DNA from 3 places in the Pseudomonas reactans genome. Region 3 is predicted to be linked to each of the others. Evidence: predicted binding sites of a transcription regulator. Region 3 holds the regulator's gene; each other region holds the start of a gene.
The links. The regulator FliA, encoded in region 3, starts transcription of late flagellar genes. The targets are predictions, from matches to a motif close to CTAAAGTTTNNNNNNNNNNNGCCGNTAA.
Positions count from the first base shown of each region.

Region 1: a site for FliA is predicted at 1,761-1,788, ahead of HX793_RS18570 (methyl-accepting chemotaxis protein). Genes of this name have one in related genera too.
Region 2: a site for FliA is predicted at 1,797-1,824, ahead of HX793_RS10860 (methyl-accepting chemotaxis protein). Genes of this name have one in related genera too.

Region 1 covers NZ_JACAQP010000015.1:147,857-151,133, reverse strand. Annotated here, with positions in the region: gene HX793_RS18575 (alpha/beta family hydrolase) at 1-71, shown strand, start outside; gene HX793_RS18570 (methyl-accepting chemotaxis protein) at 166-1,731, opposite strand; gene HX793_RS18565 (mannose-1-phosphate guanylyltransferase/mannose-6-phosphate isomerase) at 2,190-3,277, shown strand, end outside.
Region 2 covers NZ_JACAQP010000007.1:386,901-390,177, reverse strand. Annotated here, with positions in the region: gene HX793_RS10860 (methyl-accepting chemotaxis protein) at 1-1,739, opposite strand, end outside; gene HX793_RS10855 (aldo/keto reductase) at 1,873-2,868, opposite strand; gene HX793_RS10850 (LysR family transcriptional regulator) at 2,987-3,277, shown strand, end outside.
Region 3 covers NZ_JACAQP010000051.1:11,518-14,794, forward strand. Annotated here, with positions in the region: gene flhF (flagellar biosynthesis GTPase FlhF) at 1-462, shown strand, start outside; gene fleN (flagellar synthesis regulator FleN) at 568-1,401, shown strand; gene fliA (RNA polymerase sigma factor FliA) at 1,398-2,138, shown strand; gene HX793_RS30340 (chemotaxis response regulator CheY) at 2,304-2,678, shown strand; gene HX793_RS30345 (protein phosphatase CheZ) at 2,697-3,277, shown strand, end outside.

The DNA of each region.
Region 1 (3,277 bases), on a different contig from region 3:
CGGGGTTCAGCCATGAGCAACATCTGGAGGCAGCTGCGGCGAAAATTGCTGGGTTTATCGGCGCCTGTTAGGGCCCCTTCGCGAGCAAGCCCGCTCCCACATTCGACCGCATTCCAAGGGATGTACACGGTTAAATGTGGGAGCGGGCTTGCTCGCGAAAGCCGTCTACCGGTTGAAACGCTCAACCAGCGAATACTGGGTATTCGCGGTATGCGTCAGCTCTTCACTCAACTGCGCCGAATTCAACGCCTGCTCCGACGTCTGATCCGCCAGCAACGCAATGGTGCTGATGTTGCGGCTGATCTCTTCGGCCACCGAGCTTTGCTCTTCAGTTGCCGCCGCGATCTGCGTGGTCATGTCGGTGATGTGCGCCACCGCCTCACTGATCCCCACCAACGCCTGATCTGCTTCCATCACCCGCGCCACGCCTTCTTCGGCCTGGCGATGCCCGGCGTCCATCGTTTGCACGGCGGCACTGGCGGTTTGCTGCAGCTTGGCAATCAGGGCGTGGATCTGCCCGGTCGATTCAGCCGTGCGTTGCGCCAGTTGACGAACTTCGTCCGCAACCACCGCAAAACCACGACCCATTTCACCGGCACGTGCCGCTTCAATGGCCGCGTTCAGTGCCAGCAGGTTGGTCTGGTCGGCAATGCCTTTGATCACGTCGACGACGCCGCCAATCTCATCACTGTCCTTGGCCAGTTGGGTCACGGTCACGCCGGTCTCACCCACTGCAACAGACAGACGCTGAATTGCCTCGCGGGTTTCCCCGGCGATATCGCGGCCGCGACCGGTCAGGCGGTTAGCCTCCTGGGTCGCATCGGCGGTGCGCTGCACGTGGCTGGCGACTTCCTGGGTGGTGGCAGCCATCTGGTTGACGGCGGTCGCCACCTGTTCGGTTTCCACGCGCTGGCGTTCCAGGCCACTGGAGCTGTTATGCGCCAGGGTGTTGGATTGCGCGGCCTGGTCGTTGAGGTGTTCGGCAGTGTCCTGCAAGCGAGTAAGACAGGTCTTCAGACGTGCTTCCTGGCTGAGGATCGACATCTCCAACCGCGCTTGAGCGCCACGGCTGTCGGTGTACATCTGCGCGATCAACGGGTCGGAAGTGGTCTGCTCGGCCAGGCGCAGCAAGCGCTTGAGGCCGCGCTGTTGCCAGCTCAGGCCCAGCAGGCCCAGCGGCACCGACAGCCCCGCCGCCAGGGCAAAGCCCCAGTGGGAGTTGAGGGACGCGCCGATCATGAAGCTCAACTGGCTCACCAGGATAAACGGCAGCCAGTCCTGCAAAACCGGCAGCCACTTGTCCCGCTGGGGGATCGCCGACTTGCCCTGGTTGATGCGGTGGTAGAGCGCTTCGGCACGGCGGATCTGCTCGGCGGTAGGCTTGATGCGCACCGATTCGTAGCCGACCACCTGGTTGCCTTCGAAAACCGGCGTCACGTAGGCGTTAACCCAGTAGTGATCCCCGGTCTTGCAGCGATTCTTGACAATGCCCATCCATGGCAAGCCTTGTTTGAGCGTTGACCACATGTGCGCGAACACCGCCGCCGGAACATCCGGGTGACGGACCAGATTGTGCGGGGCACGCACCAGTTCGTCACGGGAGAACCCACTGATTTCGACGAAGGCGTCGTTGCAGTAGGTGATCACGCCTTTGGCATCTGTGGTGGAGATCAACCGTTGCTGAGCGGGGAAGGTACGTTCGCGCTGGGTAACGGGTTGGTTATTACGCATGGTTGTTCAATCCGCAAGGCTTTCAGGGGGTATCGGCAGCTGTCGGTGATTGTTGAGGAGGATTTTCTGAAAGGTACTTTGTTGGAGGCTTGCCCGGAAAAGCGACAGCACCCGCTAAGGCTCTAGATCAATGGAATCGGCGGTTTTAGGTGCAGATTGGTGAGGTGTAGGAATAATCACCAAGAAAAGTGACAAGTTCTACTGGAAGTGGCATTTGGCCAGAAAATAAGAATGATCACGTCAGTGGGAATGTTCCGCCTTTTCCTAGACATAAATGACCATTTGATAAAGAATACACTAGTTATTCTGTAAGAAAAAAACAGTATTTCCTCCCCAAAACGCCTTTGGCGATTTGACTTTTTTAGCTGAAAGACTCTAGTCACTTTTTTCGAGCAGGCGGCTTCGAGGGGGCGAGGGCTGCGGCGGAAATCTAGTGGCAATGCGTAAAGGAGTACAAAGTGACACTTGTTCCAGTCATTATCTGTGGCGGTTCGGGCAGCCGTCTCTGGCCGGTTTCACGTTCAGCACATCCCAAGCCGTTTATCGAGTTGCCCGATGGTGGCAATTTGATTCGAAAAACATACAGTCGTGCCTTGGCGTTGGACGCGGTGAGTGAAGTATTGACGATTACTAATCGTGATCTTTACTTCAAGACGCTTGATGAATATGGTGCTCAGGCGCCTCATTTCACGAACTTGAGTTTCGTCCTGGAACCGTTCGGGCGTAATACAGCAGCCGCAGTAGCATTGGCTGCCCAGGAAGTTGCACGCACTCATGGGCAGGATGCCATCATGCTGGTGCTGCCGGCCGACCACTTAATCGATAATCAGGCAGCATTCGCCACTGCTGTCTCAAGTGCGTGCGCGCTGGCCAAAGATGGTTGGTTGGTGACGTTTGGCGTGAAGCCTGAATACCCGGAAACCGGTTATGGCTATATCCAGAAAGATAACGACGGCCCTCTGGGTAGCGGTTTCAAGGTCAAGCGTTTCGTTGAGAAACCGGACCTCGAAACTGCCCAGGGCTATCTGGCGTCGGGCGAGTACTTTTGGAACTCCGGTATGTTCTGCTTCCGCGCCGGAACTTTAATTGAGCAAATGGCAGTGTGCGCACCGGACGTGTCCAGTGCCGTAGAACTGTGCCTGGCGGGTTCTGGCACGATGACCGGCAGCAGTCATCGCAGCCTGCATCTGGAGCCCGAAAGCTTTGCCAACGTGCCTGATATCTCCATCGACTTCGCGCTTATGGAGCGTTCGAGCAAAGTGGCGACGGTGCCTTGTGACATTGGTTGGAGTGATATCGGCTCCTGGAATGCCATGAGCGAGTTGTCTGCGGCGGATGAGCAGGGCAACCGCGTCGAGGGTGAAGCCATTTTTCACGACGCGAGCAACAACTACGTACGCAGTCAGCGCCGCTTGGCCGCCTTGGTAGGCGTTGAGGACCTCATCATTGTCGATACGCCGGACGCCCTGTTGGTTGCGCACAAAGATCATGCGCAGGACATCAAGGCGATCACGGCGCAATTGAAGAAAAATGGTCACCAATCACA
Region 2 (3,277 bases), on a different contig from region 3:
GCATCCGCCGCCGACTGGCAACTGGCCTGGGTGTTTTCCATGGCGGCCACGGAGGAACTGACGCCTGCAGTCAGGCGCGTGAGCATGTCGTTGATCTGCGAGGTGCTGGCCTGGGTGCGTGCCGCCAGCGCACGCACTTCATCGGCCACCACCGCAAAGCCCCGGCCTTGCTCGCCGGCGCGCGCGGCTTCAATCGCCGCGTTGAGGGCGAGCAGGTTGGTTTGCCCGGCAATGGCGCCGATCACCCCGAGGGTTTCAGTGATGCGTGCGGCGTCCTGGCGCATGTTCTCCACGCTGTGGGTGGCGCTGGACACTTCGCCGATCAAGGCGCTGACGCTGGTGGATGCCTCACCCACCACCACGCGGGAGCGGTCGGCATGCTCATTGGCGCGCTGGGTGAACGCGGCAGTTTCAGCGGCGTTTTGCGCGACGGTGTCGGCGGTGGAACTCATTTCGGTGATGGCGGTGACCGTCTGATCGGTCTCCGAGGCATGTCGCACCAGGATCTGGTTGGTGTGCGCCGAGGTGCGTTGCAGTTGCTCAAGGCTCGACGACATGGCGCCGGTGGCCTGGGTCACTTCACCGATCATGTTCTGCAGGTAGACGATAAAACGGTTCACTGAGTGGCCAATGGCGCCTAGCTCGTCTTCGGCACGGATGGTGATGCGTCGCGTCAGGTCGGCATCGCCGGCAGACAGCGCGTCGATATTGGCTTTGAGCGATTTCATGCGCTGCACCAGTTGGCGGATCGCATACACCGCGAGCAGCACCAGCAACAACACCATGGGGATTTGCAGCAGGGCCAGGGTGCCGAGTACGTCGTCGCGTTGGGCGGTGATCAGCGAGGTGGGCAGGGCGGTGGCGAGGAACCACGGGGTACCACCGATCGGGCGCATATAAAAGGTACTGGCCACGCCCTGATTGTCGAACTCGCTACGCTGCAGCGCCTGGTCCCGGTTTGCCAGGGCCTTGCTGACCTGGGCGGCAAACGCCGAGGTGCCAGCCAGTTCGCTGATATTTTTCAACACCACCGGGCCGCTGATGCGTGAGCTGTTGCTGATGATCTTGCCGTCGCCCTCGACGATCAGCATTTGCCCGCCGATGTCTTTTTCTTTGCTGGCCACCAGGTCATTGAAAAAACCCAAGGTCACGTCAATCGTGGCGACGCCATAGGGCACGCCGTCACGCTGGATCGCCATGGCGCAATTGGTGCGTGGCTCCTGGCTGGCGTCGTCCTTATAGGCAGCGGCCCAGGCGCATTGCCCACGCGGGGAGGCCAGGCCGCCCTTGTACCAGCTTTGGTCGTAGTAATTGGGCGCAGGGTCACTGTTCCAGAAGGTATTCACAGCCAGTTTTCCCGAGGCATCGCGGTGCCAGAACGTGCTGTGCTTGTTGCGCCCCGGTGTGCGCTGGCTGGGCAGCGGCCAGATCCCGCCGCCGAAGACTTTCAGCTCGCCGTACTGGTCGACCAGGCCAGGCAGGACCTTGTCGATGGCATCGCTGTCGAGCAACGGGATGGTCTGGGTGATGCTGCGTTGCTGGGACTGAACCTTGTTCAGCTCGCCCTGGATCTGTTCCGCCACCTCGGCGATGCGGTTGAGTACCACCTGTTCTTCGGTGTGACGCAGCGTGGGTGCGACCAACTGGCCGATACCCACGACGGTCAACACAAATAACACCAGGACGAACAGCACGAGGAACAGGGTATAGCGGGCTTGGATGGAGCGCAGTGGGGGCATGGGGTCGTCCTTACGAAGCGTTTATGACCGACGCGGCTTTGTTAGAGCTTCGAAGGGCTATCGGCTTGGTGAGGAGGAGCTTTAGGTACGATCGTGCAAGAAAAAGCAACGCCCGTTGAGGGCGCTTCTGGGTTCAGATATCCAGCATGGCCATCACTGCTTCCGGGTAACGCAGGCCGGCGGTTGCCTCGGCAGGGAAGATCGCTTCCAGCGCCGCCAGTTCTGCCGGGCTGAGGCGGATCGCAAGGGCGGCCACGTTCTCTTCCAGGTACTTGCGCTGCTTGGTGCCGGGAATCGGAATGATGAAGTCACCCTGCGCCAGTACCCAGGCCAGCGCGAGTTGCCCAGCGCTCACGCCTTTGTCGGCGGCCAGTGCCTGCACTTGCTTGACCAGTTCCAGGTTCTTGCCGAAGTTTTCGCCCTGGAAGCGCGGGCTGAAGCGACGGTAGTCATCGGCACTGAAGTCATCCGGGCTTTGCAGGGCGCCGGTGAGGAAACCACGCCCCAGCGGGCTATATGGCACAAAGGCAATGCCCAGGCGTTGGCAGGCGGCGAGGCAGCCGTTGTGTTCCTGATCACGGCTCCATAGCGAATATTCGCTTTGCAGGGCGCTGATCGGATGCACCTTGTGGGCACGCTCCAGGGTGGCGGCGGACGCTTCGCTCAGGCCCAGATAACGCACCTTGCCCTGTTGCACCAACTCGGCCATGGCGCCGACGGTTTCTTCGATGGCAACCTCCGGGTCGATGCGGTGCTGGTAGTACAGGTCAAGTGTGTCGACGCCGAGGCGTTGCAGCGTGCCGTCAATCGCCTTGCGAATGTACTCGGGGCGACCGTTGACGCCACGCAACGCCGGGTTGGCCGGGTCGCGCACGATGCCGAATTTGCTGGCCAGGAACACCTGGTCACGTTTACCCGTGATGGCTTTGCCGATCAGTGCTTCATTGGTGTGCGGGCCGTAGATGTCGGCGGTATCCAGAAAGTTGACACCGAGTTCCAGCGCGCGGTGCAGGGTCGCGGTGGCTTCCCGGGTGTCGCTGCCGGGCGTGTAGAAATCGCTCATGCCCATGCAGCCGAGGCCGATGGCGGAGACGAGGGGACCGTTGGTACCGAGTGGACGGGTGTGCATGGGGTCAGCTCCTGGTTGGGAAGGCCTGCATTGTCACGCTCGACAAAATCGGGATAAACCGGCTAAAAGCACTAACACTATTCGGTATTTCTAAATAATCAGCTCAAGGAGCCGGCGCTTGGACCGTTTCAACGCGATGCGCGTGTTCACCCGGATCGTCGAACTGCGGGGCTTTGCCAAGGCCGCCGACAGCCTGCAACTGCCCCGCGCTTCGGTGACGGTGCTGATCAAGCAATTGGAGGCGCACCTCGGTGTGCAGCTGTTACAGCGCACCACGCGGCAGGTCAGCCCGACACTGGATGGCGCCGCGTATTACCAACGCTGTGTGCAATTGCTGTCGGATCTTGAGGAAACTGAAGCGGTGTTTTCTGCCAGTCGGCAGAGCCCACGTGGCACGTTGAGCATTGAT
Region 3 (3,277 bases):
TCCCTGGCCAATGCCCTCGACCCACTGCTGCGCAAACGCGTGGTGTTGATCGATACCGCTGGCCTGCAAGCCAGCGACCCGGCATTGCGCATGCAACTGGAAAGCCTTGCCGGGCGTGGCATCAAGTCGAAGAATTACCTGGTGCTTGCAACCACCAGCCAGAAACAGGTTCTTACCGCTGCGTATCACAGCTACAAACGCTGCGGCCTGGCCGGTTGCATCCTCACCAAGCTCGATGAAACCGCGAGCCTGGGCGAGGTGCTGAGCCTGGCCATCAGTCATGAATTGCCGGTCGCCTACCTGACCGACGGGCCGCGGATCCCGGATGATCTGCATCTGCCGCGCCGTCATCAGTTGGTCAGCCGTGCAGTCAGCGTGCAAATGCAAGAAGAGCCTAGCGAGGAAGCGATGGCCGATATGTTCGCCGACCTTTACCACAACCCGGCAAAACGGGTTGGTTGAGGCAGGATGAACACCGTGAAATGTATCTACATCGATGGTCTGCAAGCGATTCACGCGGCCAAGCCATGTAGCCTGCGTCTAAGCAAGACAAGGTAAAGAAATAAAATGGGCAGCATGCATCCCGTACAGGTGATCGCGGTGACCGGCGGCAAAGGTGGCGTCGGGAAAACTAACGTGTCAGTGAATTTGTCCCTGGCCCTGGCAGAGCTTGGCCGTCGTGTCATGCTGCTGGATGCTGACCTGGGGCTGGCGAACGTCGACGTTCTGCTGGGGCTGACGCCCAAACATACCCTGGCCGATGTGATCGAAGGCCGCTGTGAGCTGCGCGATGTGCTGCTGCAGGGCCCCGGTGGCATTCGCATCGTGCCGGCCGCCTCCGGCACCCAGAGCATGGTGCACCTGAGCCCGGCGCAGCATGCCGGCCTGATCCAGGCTTTCAGTGATATCGGCGACAACCTCGACGTGCTGGTGATCGACACCGCCGCCGGGATCGGCGAGTCCGTGGTCAGCTTCGTGCGCGCAGCGCAGGAAGTGTTGCTGGTGGTCTGCGATGAACCCACCTCGATCACCGACGCCTACGCCCTGATCAAACTGCTTAACCGCGACTATGGCATGAACCGCTTCCGCGTCCTGGCCAACATGGCCCAGAGCCCGCAGGAAGGGCGCAACCTGTTCGCCAAGTTGACCAAGGTCACGGATCGCTTCCTCGATGTCGCCTTACAATACGTCGGCGCAGTTCCCTACGACGAGTGTGTGCGCAAGGCTGTGCAAAAGCAGCGTGCAGTCTACGAAGCGTTCCCTCGTTCCAAATGCGCATTGGCGTTCAAGGCTATTGCCCAGAAGGTCGATACCTGGCCGTTGCCTGCCAACCCGCGGGGGCATCTGGAGTTTTTCGTCGAGCGATTGGTGCATCAGACGAGTGCAGGACCCGTGCTATGACAGCAACCGGCTACAACGCGTACAAGAAGTCTGCCCGTGACAGTCAGGGCGAGTTGATCGAGCGCTACGCGCCCTTGGTCAAGCGCATTGCCTATCACTTGCTGGCACGCCTGCCCGCCAGCGTCCAGGTCGAAGACCTGATCCAGGCGGGCATGATCGGCCTGCTTGAAGTGTCGACCAAATACGACGCGAGCAAGGGTGCGAGTTTCGAGACGTACGCGGGTATCCGTATCCGTGGCGCGATGCTTGATGAGGTACGTAAAGGTGACTGGGCGCCGCGTTCGGTGCATCGCAATACGCGCATGGTCAGTGATGCAATTCGCGCAATTGAAGCAAAAACCGGTCGCGACGCTAAAGATCACGAAGTTGCGGCCGAACTCCAATTGAGTCTCGACGATTACTACGGGATTTTGAACGATACCTTGGGCAGCCGCCTGTTCAGTTTCGACGACCTGTTGCAGGACGGCGAACACGAAGGGCTGCACGAGGACGGCGCGAGCGCTCATATGGAGCCATCGCGTGACCTGGAAGATGAGCGTTTCCAGGGGGCGTTGGCGGATGCGATTGCCAATTTGCCGGAGCGTGAGCGACTGGTGTTGGCGCTGTACTACGACGAAGAGCTGAACCTCAAGGAAATCGGTGAGGTCCTGGGGGTCAGCGAGTCGCGGGTCAGCCAGTTGCACAGCCAGTGCGCAGCCCGCTTGCGGGGGCGTTTGGGAGAGTGGCGAGCGCGCTGACAGGCAGTGTGGGGACACTGCAGACGATACCGCGAGGGCCTGGCCTTTGCGGGTTCGACCCGTGGTGCCCCGGCAGTCCTTTTTGTGTAATGCCTGTTGATTGAAATGGCGCGTCCAGGTGCTGGGCGCGTTTAAGACTGCTTGGAGGTCGAATTGGACAAGAACATGAAAATCCTCATCGTTGATGACTTCTCAACGATGCGGCGGATCATAAAAAACCTGTTGCGTGACCTTGGGTTCACTAACACGGTCGAGGCGGATGACGGCATTACGGCGATTCCGATCCTCAACAGCGGCAGCATCGACTTTCTGGTAACGGACTGGAACATGCCGGGCATGACCGGTATCGACTTGCTGCGCCACGTGCGCGCCGACGAAAAACTGCGCAGCCTGCCTGTGCTGATGGTGACCGCCGAAGCCAAGCGTGAGCAGATCATCGAAGCCGCCCAAGCCGGGGTAAACGGTTACGTGGTCAAGCCATTCACTGCATTGGCCTTGAAAGAGAAGATCGAGAAAATCTTCGAACGCATCCACGGCTAATGCCATCGCGGGGGAGCTATGGAGCATAAAGAAACGTCACAGGGAGACTTCGAGTCGACCCTGAAAAAGCATGCTCACCAGTTGGTCGACAGCCTTGAAAAAGGCCAGTTCGGCGACGCGGTGCAGTTAATCCATGAGCTCAACCAGACCCGTGACCGCGGCCTGTACCAGGAAGTGGGCAAGCTCACACGCGAGCTGCACAGTGCGATCGTCAATTTCCAGATTGACCCGCATATGCCCCAGGCCGAGGAAATCTCCCAGATCACCGATGCCACCGAACGCCTGTCTTATGTGGTCAGGCTGACTGAGGCGGCGGCCAACCGCACCATGGACCTGGTGGAGAACGCCACGCCCCTGGTCAATGGCATGGCCAATGAAGCCCAGGCCCTCAGCGTTGACTGGGGCCGCTTCATGCGTCGGGAAGTGGGCGCGGAAGAGTTTCGTGAATTGGCGCGTCGGGTCGAAGGGTTCTTGTCACGCAGCGAGCAGGAAAACCGCACGGTTTCCAGCAACCTCAACGACATTCTGCTCGCCCAGGATTACCAGGACCTCACCGGTCAGGTGATCAAGCGTGTGACCCAGTTGGTCACCGAAGTGGA